Regions from separate parts of the Streptomyces sp. NPDC001108 genome, predicted to be linked through region 1. Evidence: riboswitches for the same ligand, from Rfam matches in the RefSeq annotation. Region 1 holds a riboswitch; the other holds the start of a gene.

Region 1 (7,513 bases):
ACGGAACCGTCCTCGAAGCTGCGCCGCTGGGTGTATCCGGCGTCCCGGAACACCTTGATCATCTTTGTGTTGGCGGGCAGCACCTCGGCGGCGAAGCGACGGATGCCGCGCTCGCGGGCGACGGCCGCGATGTGTTCGAGGAGGGCCGAGGCCACACCCCGGCCCTGGTGCGCGTCCTGGACCAGGAAGGCGACCTCGGCCTCGTCGGCGGGGGCGGAGGCCGGCCTGCCCCGCTCGTCGATCCGGTCGTAGCGGACGGTCGCGATGAACTCGCCGCCGACCGTGACGGCGAGCCCCACCCGGTCGACGTAGTCGTGGTGGGTGAAGCGGTGCACGTCCCGGTCGGACAGCCGGGGGTACGGGGCGAAGAACCGGTAGTACTTCGACTCGTCGGAGACCTGCTCGTAGAAGCTGACCAGCCGCTCGGCGTCGTCCGTGGTGATGGGCCTGATGCGCGCGGTGCCGCCGTCGCGGAGCACCACGTCCGCCTCCCAGTGGGCGGGATAGGCGTGCGGCGGGCTCTGCTCCGGGGCGGGCTCCATGGGCAAAGCGTACGACTCCGTCAGCGGTCGCGTACGTACCGGGGCCGGGGCAGTCTGGGAGAGCCGATCAAGGGGCACCGCGCACGTCGTCGGGGGTCCCGGGGCTCGGCCGGAGCACCGCGCACCACGTGCGAGAATGGTCTAGACAACTAGTGATTCCTGAAGGGCAGAACCATGGCTGAGCGCCGCGTCAACGTCGGTTGGGCCGAGGGCCTGCACGCCCGCCCCGCTTCCATCTTCGTCCGTGCCGCCACGGCCTCCGGCGTCCCCGTGACGATCGCCAAGGCCGACGGTTCCCCGGTGAACGCCGCGTCCATGCTCGCGGTGCTCGGACTCGGCGCGCAGGGCGGCGAGGAGATCGTGCTCGCTTCCGAGGCGGACGACTCCGAGGCCGCTCTGGACCGTCTGGCGAAGCTGGTCGCAGAGGGACTCGAGGAGCTCCCGGAGACCGTCTGAGGCACCCTCCCCGAGAGAGCCGCGGCACCGTGAACCGGAGCCGCGGCTTTTTCATGCCCCGACTAATTCCGCCGGAAAGGAAAGGGGCAGCGGGGATTCCCCCCTTCCACCAGCGGATGAATTCCACCTTCGAACACGGGAAAATCCCTCCCCGCGCGCCGGGGAAATATCCCGGCCGGACCGGAGCACCTCTCTTTCTACGGTGCGTTTGTTAAGTGCGGACACCCGCACTGTTTACGGGATGTTGCGGCCCCCTCACCGGGTTTCCCGGGCGCGGGCCGGGCGGGCGGGGCCGCAGCCGGTGCGCGGCGGCGGTCCGCTCCGCGTGATGGGCCGCCAGCGCCCTGGCCCGGTCCGCGTCGCCGCGCGCCACCGCGTCCACGATGGCCCCGCGCTCGGCCCAGAAGTCCACCGGCCGGTCCGGCGGCTCGACCACGTACATCCAGGCGATCTTGTGCCGCAACTGGCCGAGCAGGGCGATCAGACCGGGGCTGCCGGACGCCTGCGCCAGTGTCTCGTGGAACCAGCCGCCCAGTGGGCGCAGGTCCTCGCCCTCGCCGCGCAGCGCCCGGTCATGGCCGAGGCGGACGAGGCCGCGCAACACCTTGAGGTGGGCCTCGGTGCGACGGCGCGCCGCGCGGGCGGCGCCCAGCGGCTCCAGCATGTTCCGGACCTCCAGCAGGTCGGCCGCCTCCAGGTCGGTGGGCTCGGCGACGCAGGCGCCCGCGTGCCTGCGGGAGACCACGAAGCCCTCGGACTCCAGGGTGCGCAGCGCTTCGCGGACCGGGACGCGGGACACCCCGTACCGGCGGGCCAGCACCTCCTCCGTGAGCCGGCTGCCGCGCGCGAAGACTCCGGAGACGATGTCGTCACGAATCGCTGTGCTTACCGAATGCGCGGGAATGCGCATGCCCGAACCTCCGCCTCAATGCCCGCGAAACGCGGCCGCCCGACACCTGTTCCGTGACTCTATTGCAATGCGGCGGCATTTCCGATGCCGGGCAGGAATCGATGAATATCTTCCGGCCGCGGACCGGTCGCATCGGAGAGCGGTGACGTCGGGGAGCGGTCGCGCGGGAGAGGGGTCACCCGCACCGTGCGGCAGGCATGCCGAAGGCCCCGGACGCGCGGTCCGGGGCCTTCGGTGGATGGTCCGTCAGAGGGCGGCGCCGTGGGCGCGCAGATACGCGACCGGGTCCAGGTCGGAGCCGTACGAAGGCGTCGTGCGGGCTTCGAAGTGGAGGTGCGGGCCGGTGGAGTTGCCGGTGGAGCCGGAGAGGGCGATCTGCTGGCCGGCGGCGACGCTCTGGCCGACCGACACCCCGATCGAGGAAAGGTGGCCGTACTGCGTGTACGTGCCGTCCGTCATCCGGAGCACGATGTTGTTGCCGTACGCGCCGCCCCAGCCGGCCTCGACGACCGTACCGGCGCCGACGGCGACGACGGAGCTGCCGGAGGCGGCGTGGAAGTCGACGCCCGAGTGGCTGCCGGAGGACCAGAGCGAGCCGCCGGACTTGTAGCCGGTGGTGACGTACGAACCGGCGACCGGGAGACGGAAGGCTCCCGGCACCGTGCGCTCGGCGGACCGGGCGACGCGGGCCGTACCGGCGCGGGACCCGGCGGCGCGCTCCGCCGCCGCCCTCGCCTCGGCCTTCTTCTTGGCTTCGGCCTTCTTGCGCGCCTCGGCCTTCTTGTGCGCCTCGGCCTTGGCCTTCGCCGTGGCGACGGCCTGGCTCGCCTGCGCGTCGGCCTGGGCGCCGATCCGCTCGGCAAGGGTCTTCTCGATGGTGAGGACCTGGGTGAGGCCGGTGTCCTCGACAGCGGCGGACTCCGACTCCGCGGCGACGGCCGGGGCGGCCAGACCGCCGATGACACCGGTGGTGGCGAGGGTCGCGACGCCGACGGCCTTCGCGCCCCTGCGCGTCAGTCGGCTCGGGGCACGATGCTTCCCCGTGGCACGGGTGAACGCCATGAAGTGGCTGGTCCTTTCCTTCCTTCTCGCCTACCGGGTTAGCTGACGGGTTCGGAGCAGGAAGGTCTCCTACGGACACCTCGGCCTCTCGGGGCTCAGGCGTCCGATTCACCCCAGGGACTACATGGGTCCCCGGCTCCCCGGGCTCGCGCCGGACGGGGACTCGGCGATGACTGTCCGGTACGCCCCTGATGCGGCATACGAGTGACGAACAGTCGAGCCGACGCTAAACGGGGGCACTTACATCCACCAAATGGACAGGCCATTTTGTAGCGCATCCCACAGGGCAGACGGGCAACCTCCCCACGGAACGGACAAAAGGGGCGAATCTCGCACATCTTGCTTGCGGGATCCGCCCCCATGCCCTGCTGTCCGCCGGTTCTCCCCTGCCCCGTACCGGTCCCGTGGCAGGGAAGAGCCGGGAAGGGCCGAGAAGCCGGCGGGTCAGCCGGTGACCACCGACACCTCGCCGATGCCCAGGGCCCGGACGGGCTCCTCGATCCGCGCCGCGTCACCGACCAGGACGGTGACCAGCCGGTCGACCGGGAAGGCGTTGACGACCGCCGCGGTCGCCTCGACCGTGCCGGTCTCCGCGAGGCGGGCGTACAGCTGCGCCTGGTAGTCGTCCGGCAGATGCTGCTCGACCTGGTCGGCGAGGGTGCCCGCGACGGAGGCCGCCATCTCGAACTTCAGCGGCGCGACACCCACCAGGTTCTGCACCGCCGTCTCGCGCTCCTCGTCGGTGAGGCCCTCGGCGGCCAGGGTCCGCAGGACCGTCCACAGGTCCTTGAGGGCCGGCTCGGTGGATTCCGTGTCCACCGAACCGCTGATGGCCAGCATCGCGGCGCCGGTGGCGCCCGAGGCGGAGTCCGCAGCGGTCGAGCGCAGCACCTGGGCGAAGGCCCGCACTCCGTACGTGTAGCCCTTCTCCTCGCGCAGCACCCGGTCGAGGCGGGAGGTGAGCGTGCCGCCGAGGCAGTAGGTGCCGAGGACCTGGGCCGGCCACACGCTGTCGTGGCGGTCGGCACCGATCCGGCCGATCAGCAGCTGGGTCTGGACCGCGCCCGGACGGTCGACGATCACCACCCGGCCGGTGTCGTCGGCGGTGATCGGCGGCACCGGGCGGGGCGCGGCGGCCTCGCCCGACCAGTCGCCGAGGGTGTCGGCGAGCAGGGCGTCCAGGTCGATGCCGGTCAGGTCGCCGACGACCACGGCGGTCGCGGTGGACGGCCGGACGTGGGCGTCGAAGAAGGCCCGGACGGCCGCCGCGTCGATCCGCTCCACCGTCTCCTCGGTGCCCTGGCGCGGGCGCGACATCCGCGCCTCGGCCGGGAAGAGCTCCTTGGAGAGCTGCTTGGCGGCGCGACGGGCCGGGTTGGCCTGCTCGTGCGGGATCTCGTCGAGCCGGTTGCGCACCAGCCGCTCGATCTCGCTGTCGGCGAAGGCGGGCGCCCGCAGCGCCTCGGCGACCAGCCCGAGCGCCTTGGCCAGCCGGGAGGCCGGGACCTCCAGGGAGACCCGGACACCGGGGTGGTCGGCGTGCGCGTCGAGCGTGGCGCCGCAGCGCTCCAGCTCGGCCGCGAACTCCTCCGCGGTGCGCTTGTCGGTGCCCTCGGACAGCGCCCGCGACATGATCGTGGCCACGCCGTCGAGCCCCTCGGGCTCGGCCTCCAGCGGGGCGTCGAGGAAGATCTCGACCGCGACGACCTGCTGGCCGGGGCGGTGGCAGCGGAGCACCGTGAGACCGTTGGGCAGGGCGCCCCGCTCCGGCGCGGGGAAAGCCCAGGGGCGGGCGACGCCCGGGGCCGGCTGCGGGTGGTACTGCATCGAAACTCCAGTCGCCGCGTCGGTCACTTGCCGGCTCCTTCCTGCGCGTCGGTGTCGTCGCTGTCCGCGGACTCGGCCGCCTCGACCGGCTCGTAGACCAGCACCGCCCTGTTGTCGGGGCGCAGCCGGGCCTTGGCGACCGCCTGGACCTCCTCCGCGGTGACGTCGAGCACCCGCTGCACCGCGGTCAGGGCGAGCTGCGGGTCGCCGAACAGCACCGCGAACCGGCAGAGTTCGTCGGCGCGCCCGGCGACCGTACCGAGCCGGTCCAGCCACTCGCGCTCCAACTGGGCCTGCGCGCGCTCCATTTCCTCGGGCGTGGGGCCCTCGGCGGCGAACCGGGCGAGCTCCTCGTCGACCGCGGCCTCGATCTCCGGAACCTCCACGCCGCCGGACGTCTTCACGTCCAGCCAGCCCAGTGAGGGCGCGCCGGCCAGCCGCAGCAGTCCGAAGCCGGCCGCCACCGCCGTACGGTCACGGCGGACCAGACGGTTGTGGAGCCGGGAGGACTCGCCTCCGCCGAGGACGGTCAGCGCGAGGTCCGCCGCGTCGCACTCGCGGGTGCCGTCGTGCGGCAGCCGGTAGGCGGCCATCAGGGCACGCGCCGGAACCTCCTCGCGCACCTCCTCGCGCAGCTGCTCACCGATGATCTCCGGCAGCGTGCCGTCGCGCGGCGGCTGCTTGCCGTCGTGGGACGGGATGGATCCGAAGTACTTCTCGATCCAGGCGAGGGTCTCCTCGGGGTCGATGTCGCCGACCACCGAGAGCACCGCGTTGTTCGGCGCGTAGTAGGTGCGGAAGAAGGCGCGCGCGTCCTCCAGGGTCGCGGCGTCCAGATCGGCCATCGAGCCGATCGGGGTGTGGTGGTACGGGTGGCCCTCCGGGTAGGAGAGCGCCGTCAGCTTCTCGAACGCCGTGCCGTAGGGAACGTTGTCGTAGCGCTGGCGGCGCTCGTTCTTGACGACGTCGCGCTGGTTCTCCATGGACTCTTCGTCGAGCGCGGCGAGCAGCGAGCCCATCCGGTCCGCCTCCAGCCACAGGGCCAGCTCCAGCTGGTGCGTGGGCATGGTCTCGAAGTAGTTGGTGCGCTCGAAGCTGGTGGTGCCGTTGAGCGAGCCGCCGGCCCCCTGCACCAGCTCGAAGTGGCCGTTCCCCTTGACCTGGCCGGAGCCCTGGAACATCAGGTGCTCGAAGAGGTGAGCCAGGCCTGTGCGCCCCTCGACCTCGTGGCGCGAGCCGACGTCGTACCAGAGACAGACCGCGGCGACCGGGGTCAGATGGTCCTCGGAGAGCACCACGCGCAGGCCGTTGGCCAGGCGGTGCTCGGTCGCTGTCAAGCCGCCGGAGCCGGCCTGAGCGGTGGCCGTGTGACCCATGGGCATGTACGTCCCTTCGATCGCGATACTGGATTCCTGCGAGACCTGCCACTTTAAGCAAGCGGACGGACACCTGGCGAAGTTCCCGTTCCACGGAAGTTCGCGGGAAAGAGGGTCGCTCCCCGTACCCGCCGGGTCGGAGGAGCCTTCCGGCGCGGTCCGGGACACCCTTTGGGACGGGTCGAGGTCGGGGTTGTCAGTGCGGCGGTCCACAATGGTCCGCGTCAGAACCTGAGGTTGCCCGAACAGAATCCGTGAAGGAGTCGCAGCAGCGATGGCCCGCCGCAGCACGAAGACCCCGCCGCCGGACGACTTCGAGGAGAAGATCCTCGACATCGACGTCGTCGACGAAATGCAGGGCTCCTTCCTCGAGTACGCGTACTCCGTGATCTACTCGCGGGCCCTGCCCGACGCCCGCGACGGCATGAAGCCGGTGCACCGCCGCATCGTCTACCAGATGAACGAGATGGGCCTGCGCCCCGATCGCGGCTTCGTGAAGTGCGCCCGCGTCGTCGGCGAGGTCATGGGCAAGCTGCACCCGCACGGCGACGCGTCGATCTACGACGCGCTGGTCCGTCTGGCGCAGCCGTTCTCGATGCGGCTCCCGCTGGTCGACGGCCACGGGAACTTCGGCTCGCTCGGGAACGACGACCCGCCCGCCGCCATGCGGTACACCGAGTGCCGGATGGCCGACGCGACGTCCCTGATGACGGAGTCGATCGACGAGGACACCGTCAATTTCCAGTCGAACTACGACGGCCAGGAGACGGAGCCGTCCGTCCTCCCCGCCGCGTACCCGAACCTCCTGGTCAACGGGTCGTCCGGGATCGCGGTCGGGATGGCGACCAACATGCCGCCGCACAACCTGGGCGAGGTCGTCGCCGCCGCGCGGCACCTGATCAAGCACCCGGCCGCCGACCTGGAAACGCTGATGCGGTTCGTGCCGGGGCCCGACCTGCCCACCGGTGGCCGGATCGTGGGCCTGGGCGGCATCAAGGACGCGTACGCCCGCGGGCGCGGCACGTTCAAGATCCGCGCGACGGTCTCCGTGGAGAACGTGACGGCCCGCCGCAAGGGCCTGGTCGTCACCGAACTTCCCTTCGCCGTCGGCCCGGAGAAGGTGATCGCCAAGATCAAGGACCTGGTCTCGTCGAAGAAGCTCCAGGGCATCGCGGACGTCAAGGACCTGACCGACCGCGAGCACGGCCTGCGCCTGGTCATCGAGGTGAAGAACGGTTTCGTGCCGGAAGCCGTCCTGGAGCAGCTCTACCGGCTCACGCCGATGGAGGAGTCCTTCGGCATCAACAACGTGGCGCTGGTCGACGGCCAGCCGCTCACCC
Region 2 (7,513 bases), on a different contig from region 1:
GACCTGGTCCAGATCATGGACCGGATCAGGGTCGCGTGCCCGTGGACCTCGCGGAAGACCCACGAGGGCCTCGCCAAGTACGCGATCGAGGAGGCGTACGAGCTGGTCGAGGCGATCGAGGACGGCGACCGGGACGAGCTCCGGGAGGAGCTGGGCGACGTCCTCCTCCAGGTCGTCTTCCACGCCAGGATCGCCGAGGAGGGCCGCCCCGAGGACGGCGCGGAGCCGTTCTCCATCGACGACGTGGCCGCCGGGCTCATCGAGAAACTGATCCACCGCCACCCGCACGTCTTCGGCGACGAGACCGCCGAGACCCCCGAGGACGTCCACGCCCACTGGCTGCGCACCAAGGCGGAGGAGAAGCGGCGCGACTCGGTCACCGACGGCGTCCCGGTCGGCCAGCCCGGCCTGGCGCTCGCGGCCAAGCTGGCGAGCCGGGTCCGCACCGCCGGTCTCGACGTGCCGCTTCCCGCCGGCGAGGGCATCGGCTACGAGCTCCTCGCCCTCGCCGTCCGGGCCGAACGGGACGGTGCCGACCCCGAGGCCGCCCTCCGCGCCGCGGGTCGCGCCTACCGGGACGCCATCAGGGCGGCGGAGGGCCACGGCGAGGACCGAAAGGCAGCGGATAACGTCGAAGGGTGAACCACAGCCCCGCCGACGACCACCCCGCCACGCCCTCCACGGACGACCCGTCCGCCACGCTCCCCGCGGACCCGCCCGCCACGTGCCCGGCGGCCGCCGGGGCGCCCGCACTCTTCACCTGGGAGTTCGCCACCGACCCGTACCCGGCGTACGCCTGGCTGCGCGAGCACAGCCCCGTACACCGCACCGAGCTGCCCAGCGGCGTCGAGGCGTGGCTGGTGACCCGGTACGAGGACGCCCGGCAGGCCCTCGCCGACTCCCGGCTCTCCAAGAACCCGGCCCACCACGCCGAACCCGCGCACGCCAAGGGGAAGACCGGCATCCCCGGCGAGCGCAAGGCGGAGCTGATGACGCATCTGCTGAACATCGACCCGCCCGACCACACCCGGCTGCGCCGCCTCGTCTCCAAGGCGTTCACCCCGCGCCGGGTCGCCGAGTTCGCCCCGCGCGTCCAGGAGCTGACGGACCGGCTCATCGACCGCTTCGCCGGGAGCGGCGAGGCCGACCTCATCCACGACCTGGCCTTCCCGCTCCCCATCTACGCCATCTGCGACCTGCTCGGCGTACCGCCCGAGGACCAGGACGACTTCCGGGACTGGGCGGGCATGATGATCCGCCACGGCGGCGGTCCGCGCGGCGGGGTCGCCCGGTCGGTGAAGAAGATGCGCGGCTACCTCGCCGAACTCATCCACCGCAAGCGCGAGGAGCCCGGCGACGACCTGATCTCGGGGCTGATCCGGGCCAGCGACCACGGCGAGCACCTCACCGAGAACGAAGCCGCCGCCATGGCCTTCATCCTGCTCTTCGCCGGCTTCGAGACCACGGTCAATCTGATCGGAAACGGGGTGTATGCCCTGCTTCGCAACCCCGGGGAACGCGAACGGCTGCAACGCTCCCTCGAAGCGGGGGAGGAGGAGCTGCTGGAGACCGGCATCGAGGAGCTGCTCCGCTACGACGGCCCGGTGGAGCTGGCCACCTGGCGGTTCGCCACCGAACCGCTGACGCTCGGCGGGGAGTCCATCGAGGCCGGGGATCCGGTGCTCGTGGTCCTCGCGGCCGCCGACCGCGACCCGGACCGCTTCCCGGACCCCGACACGCTCGATCTCGCCCGACGTGACAATCAGCACCTCGGATACGGGCACGGCATCCACTACTGCCTCGGCGCACCGCTCGCCCGGCTGGAGGGACGGACCGCGCTCGCCACCCTGCTGAACCGTCTCCCGGACCTGCGACTCGCGGTGGAACCTACCGATTTGCGGTGGCGTGGCGGGCTCATCATGCGCGGACTCCGCACGCTCCCGGTCCAGTTCACACCGGAACGCACCGCACCTGCAGCTGACGCAACGTCAACTCTGTGACTTTCGCGTGATCCGCGCTGCATCGACTTGTGACGCGCGTTCGAGTGCGGCTAGGTTCACCGTTCGACCTAGTCAGACGTCAGTCACACGGAAGGCAATTCCATGGGATCCGCGAACGGCAGGCACCGTCGCCCCCGGCAGGCACCGGCCATCGTCGTCGCAGCGGGCGTGACCGGATCGGCCATCGCCATTCCGCTGCTCGGCGCGTCGGGCGCGTCCGCGGCCGACGCCACGACCTGGGACCGGGTGGCCGAGTGCGAGAGCGGCGGTGCGTGGAGCGCCGACTTCGGCAACGGCTCCTACGGCGGCCTCCAGATCTCGCCGGAGGTCTGGAAGGCGTACGGCGGCGAGACCTACGCGGACCGCGCCGACCTCGCCAGCCGGGCGCAGCAGATCGCGGTGGCCGAGAAGGTCCTGGCGGACCAGGGGCCGAAGGCGTGGCCGAGCTGCGCCGTCATCTCCGGTCTGGCGACGGACGCCTCGCTGCCCGGCGTCGACCCCGGCGCCACTCCCTCCGGGGGCGAGCAGGACGACGCGTCGGACATCGTCACGCCGCCCCACACCGCCTGGGAGGGCGCGGACGCGGTGGACGGCTCCGACGGCTCGGCGGACAGCCCGTCCGGCGATTCCGGCAAGCGCAAGGGCGAGTCGAACGGGAAGTCGTCGAAGACGCCGTCCGCGGAGACCTCGCCCTCGGCCACCCCGTCCGGTTCCACCGGCGCGCCGTCGAAGCCCGCGCAGGACGGCTCCGCCTCGCCCGAGTCCTCCAGCGGCACGAACGGCCGCCACCGCGGCGCCCCGGCCGCCGACGAGAGCCGTGGCGCGGACGGCGGCCACCGCGAGTCCGGCCGGCACGCCTCGCGCGGCGGCGACGCGCGCGACACGGCCGGGCAGGCCGCCGACGGCACGTACTCCGTCCGGTCGGGGGACAACCTCTGGGCGATTGCTGATGCACAGAAGGTCCCCGGCGGCTGGCCCGCGCTCTACGAGGCGAACAAGGACGTCATCGGCTCCGACCCGGACCTCATCCTCCCCGGTCAGAGCCTCGATCTCGGTGTGAAGGCCGAGTAGGGGCGGCCGGTCGGCGGTCCGGAAACCGCCTAAAAACGCCTCAGAAACCGGGGCAGTTTAGGGACCTATGTCCACTTATGCGTAAGTGAGACATGGGTCTCTTTGCGTCTTCCGGCGTGTCGCGATCCGGAGGCTCGCTCACCCCGCTCCCACCTGCGGAAACGGCAATTCTTCAGATGCAAGTACGGGCTGATTGTCTGATGTGTCCATCTTTGAATGTAGGGCTTGCGTATGTTTACGGTCGGAATCGCTCGCACCGCGGGCCCCGTCGACCGTCACGCCGAATCCTGCCGTCGGTCGAAGGGAAAACAGACGCGTACAGCGCCGTAGGCAGGAGCGGGGGACCCAGGTAAGCCGCCGGGTCCGGACGTCGGGACGACGTATCGGATCAGGCTTGGGGTGAAGTCGCGTGCTAGGACGTGCGACCGGGCAACTCACTCGGCCCGAACCCGACAGCTCACCTCGTAGGCGTCGGTGAGGAGAAGTTCCATGCTGCTTTCCAGCAAGGGCAAGCGCCGCCGCCCGTCCAAGGCCGTCCGCATCGTCACGCTCGCCGGTGTCGCGGGTGCCGCCGTCGCCGTGCCGCTGATGGGCGCCACCAACGCCTCCGCCGCCTCCGTCGCCACCTGGGACGCCGTCGCCCAGTGCGAGTCCGGTGGCAACTGGTCCATCAACACCGGCAACGGCTACTACGGCGGCCTGCAGTTCTCGCAGTCGAGCTGGGCCGCCGCCGGCGGTACCCAGTACGCCCCGCGCGCCGACCTGGCCACCAAGGCCCAGCAGATCGCCACCGCCGAGCGCCTCCTCGCCCTCCAGGGCCCGGGTGCCTGGGCCTGCGCCGGCGCCGGCAACCTGACCAACGACGGTGTCGACCCGGGCGTCGACACCGGTTCGTCCTCGAACTCCTCCGCCAACTCGACCGCCGGCTCCGGCGCCTCCGAGCAGCAGAGCACCGCCCCGAAGAAGCAGGCGCAGCCGAAGCCGGCCGAGCGCACCGAGGCCCCCGCCGCTTCCCGTTCGGACCGTGGCCAGGCCCCGAGCGCCGAGTCGAAGAAGACCGTCACCACCCCGACCGGCGAGAAGGTCAAGAAGGGTGACGGCGAGTACAAGGTCGTCGAGGGCGACTCGCTGAGCGCGATCGCCGCCGAGCACGGCGTCAAGGGCGGCTGGCAGCGGCTGTTCGAGCTGAACAAGGACATCGTCGAGGACGCCGACCTGATCTACCCGGGTCAGCAGCTGCACCTGACGAAGTAGCACGGGACCCCGCGGCGCGGGCTCTCTCCTCCAGACCGCCCCGGTCCGGCGCGCATCCCCCCGTGCGCACCGGACCGGGGCGACGCCGTCCCCCCACCCGCTCCGCCGTCTTCGCCGCTCCCTCTGCTCGGGGGAGCGGGGATGCGTTCAACTGTTGTAGTTACCGACCGGTAAATTTTGGCCGGTATGCCCGGCAATGAGGTCTCTCGGGTCGTTTTTCGTCCCAGGGGTCGGGCGGTCGTGGGGGCGGGCGGGCCGGGCCGGTTAGGCTCTTGTCGCAAGGCCAAAGCGACCCTGCACCAACAGCGTCATATCCCAGAAGGAGATGCCACGTGCCGTCCATCGACGTCGTCGTAGCCCGGGAAATCCTCGACTCCCGCGGAAACCCCACGGTCGAGGTCGAGGTCGGCCTCGACGACGGCAGCACGGGCCGTGCTGCCGTTCCGTCCGGCGCCTCCACCGGTCAGTTCGAGGCCATCGAGCTCCGTGACGGCGACCCCAACCGCTACCAGGGCAAGGGCGTCGAGAAGGCCGTCCTCGCCGTGATCGAGCAGATCGGCCCGGAGCTCGTCGGCTACGACGCCACCGAGCAGCGCCTGATCGACCAGGCGATGTTCGACCTGGACGCCACGGAGAACAAGGGCTCGCTCGGCGCCAACGCCATCCTCGGCGTCTCGCTGGCCGTCGCCCACGCCGCCTCCGAGGCATCCGACCTGCCGCTCTTCCGCTACCTGGGCGGCCCGAACGCGCACCTGCTGCCCGTTCCGATGATGAACATCCTGAACGGCGGCTCGCACGCCGACTCCAACGTGGACATCCAGGAGTTCATGATCGCCCCGATCGGCGCGGAGTCCTTCTCCGAGGCCCTGCGCTGGGGCGCCGAGGTCTACCACACGCTGAAGAAGGTCCTGAAGACCAAGGGCCTGTCCACCGGCCTCGGCGACGAGGGCGGCTTCGCGCCGAACCTGGAGTCCAACCGCGCCGCCCTCGACCTCATCGTCGAGGCCATCAAGGAGGCCGGTTACGTCCCGGGCAAGGACATCGCGCTCGCGCTCGACGTCGCCGCGTCCGAGTTCTACAAGGACGGCACGTACGAGTTCGAGGGCAAGTCCCGCTCGGCCGCCGAGATGACCGAGTACTACGAGGAGCTCGTCTCCGCGTACCCGCTGGTCTCCATCGAGGACCCGCTGTTCGAGGACGACTGGGCCGGCTGGAAGGTCATCACCGACAGGCTCGGCGCCAAGGTGCAGATCGTCGGCGACGACCTCTTCGTCACCAACCCGGAGCGCCTGGCCCGCGGCATCGAGGAGGGCTCCGCCAACGCCCTGCTCGTCAAGGTCAACCAGATCGGTTCGCTGACCGAGACGCTGGACGCCGTCGAGCTGGCCCAGCGCAACGGCTTCAAGTGCATGATGTCGCACCGCTCCGGCGAGACCGAGGACGTCACCATCGCCGACCTCGCCGTCGCCGTGAACTGCGGCCAGATCAAGACCGGCGCCCCGGCCCGCTCGGACCGCGTCGCCAAGTACAACCAGCTGCTGCGCATCGAGGAGATCCTCGACGACGCGGCGGTGTACGCCGGCCGCTCCGCCTTCCCCCGGTTCCGCTCCGCGGACCAGTAGGCACAGCCGCTCCGCGGACCAGGAGGCACCGCCTGCAGGCACAGCCGCCCCGCGGAGCAGCGGAAACGCCTCGCGCGGAGCAGTGCGCGCCGCGAACGGCCCCGGCCTCCGTCCGTCCCCGCACTCGGTCCCGTACCGTGTGCGGGGACGGACGTGCGTAATGGGGAGGCGGAGAGATGGCCGCGAAGGACCGGGACCGGTTCTCCACCGCGACCCGGCTGCGACTGCTCGGCGAGCAGACCGCCGCCCGCGTCTACCGTTCGCAGAACCGCCGTCAGGCCCGCCGCTCGCGGCTCACCGGCCGGGCGGCCTTCCTGGCGCTCGTCGTCTGCTCCCTGGTGGTCGTGCTCGCGTATCCGATGCGCAGTTACGTCTCGCAGCAGGACGAGATCGCCGACCAGCGGCGCCTCGCGCAGAAGGCCAAGGAACGCACCGAGGAGCTGCGCGACGAGAAGGCGCGGCTCCAGGACGACGCCTACATCAGGCGGCTGGCCCGTACGCATCTGCATTACCTTCTTCCGGGGGAGACCGGCTACACGGTCGTCGACCCCGACGCGGTCAAGGAACGCCAGGGCCGGGCGGACGGCTCCGGCCGGCCCTGGCACTCCAACCTGTGGGACGGCGTCGACAGCGCCGACCGCGGCTGACCTTCCCGCCGCCCGTCCCCGTAGTACCGCATTTCGAGCAGACCCGATCAGAACCAAGGCAGGCATGGAAACCCCTCCTCCCCAGACCGAGTCCACCGCCCCCACCGAGGCGGACATCGCCGCGTTCCAGCAGCAGCTGGGCCGCCCGCCGCGCGGCCTGCGCGCCATCGCGCACCGCTGCCCCTGCGGCAACCCGGACGTGGTCGAGACGCAGCCCCGGCTGGAGGACGGCACCCCGTTCCCGACGACGTACTACCTGACGTGCCCCCGCGCCGCCTCCGCCATCGGCACGCTGGAGGCGAACGGGGTCATGAAGGAGATGACCGAGCGCCTCGCCACCGACCCCGAGCTGGCCGCCGCCTACCGGGCCGCCCACGAGGACTACATCGCCCGGCGCGACGCCATCGAGGTGCTGGAGGGCTTCCCGAGCGCGGGCGGCATGCCGGACCGGGTGAAGTGCCTGCACGTCCTGGTCGGCCACTCGCTGGCCGCTGGGCCGGGCGTCAACCCGCTGGGCGACGAGGCGATCGCGATGCTGCCGGAATGGTGGCGCAAGGGCCCGTGCGTCACGCCCTGCGCCCCGCAGGACGGCGCGCCGGACGAGGGCTGACGGCCCTTCCTCCGCGCCCCCACCCCGCTCCCCGTCCGCCGGAGGGGCCCGATCTCCCCAGGAGCAGCACCATGACCCGCGTGGCCGCCATCGACTGCGGTACCAACTCCATCCGCCTGCTCGTCGCCGACGCGGACCCGTCCACCGGTGAACTCGTCGAGCTGGACCGGCGGATGGAGATCGTCCGCCTCGGCCAGGACGTCGACCGCACCGGCCGGCTGGCCCCCGAGGCGCTGGAGCGCACGTTCGCGGCCTGCCGCCGGTACGCGGCGGTGATCGAGGAGTACGGGGCGGGCAAGCCCCGGTTCG

The links. Region 1 has a riboswitch for cyclic di-AMP ahead of ACWC97_RS11020 (M23 family metallopeptidase). Riboswitches for the same ligand answer to the same signal wherever they lie in the genome.
Region 2: another riboswitch for cyclic di-AMP. It lies ahead of ACWC97_RS30175 (transglycosylase family protein); the one in region 1 lies ahead of ACWC97_RS11020 (M23 family metallopeptidase).

The regions. Positions count from the first base shown of each region.
Region 1 is NZ_JBSFKL010000003.1:565,110-572,622, forward strand. Features, by position in the region: gene ACWC97_RS11005 (bifunctional acetate--CoA ligase family protein/GNAT family N-acetyltransferase) at 1-542, opposite strand, end outside; gene ACWC97_RS11010 (HPr family phosphocarrier protein) at 717-998, shown strand; gene ACWC97_RS11015 (GntR family transcriptional regulator) at 1,210-1,908, opposite strand; gene ACWC97_RS11020 (M23 family metallopeptidase) at 2,155-2,970, opposite strand; cyclic di-AMP (ydaO/yuaA leader) riboswitch at 2,984-3,149, opposite strand; gene ACWC97_RS11025 (M16 family metallopeptidase) at 3,415-4,797, opposite strand; gene ACWC97_RS11030 (M16 family metallopeptidase) at 4,821-6,179, opposite strand; gene ACWC97_RS11035 (DNA gyrase/topoisomerase IV subunit A) at 6,448-7,513, shown strand, end outside.
Region 2 is NZ_JBSFKL010000019.1:86,294-93,806, reverse strand. Features, by position in the region: gene ACWC97_RS30190 (nucleoside triphosphate pyrophosphohydrolase) at 1-642, shown strand, start outside; gene ACWC97_RS30185 (cytochrome P450 family protein) at 639-2,000, shown strand; gene ACWC97_RS30180 (transglycosylase family protein) at 2,103-3,071, shown strand; cyclic di-AMP (ydaO/yuaA leader) riboswitch at 3,384-3,557, shown strand; gene ACWC97_RS30175 (transglycosylase family protein) at 3,561-4,325, shown strand; gene eno (phosphopyruvate hydratase) at 4,658-5,947, shown strand; gene ACWC97_RS30165 (FtsB family cell division protein) at 6,124-6,594, shown strand; gene ACWC97_RS30160 (DUF501 domain-containing protein) at 6,659-7,204, shown strand; gene ACWC97_RS30155 (Ppx/GppA phosphatase family protein) at 7,276-7,513, shown strand, end outside.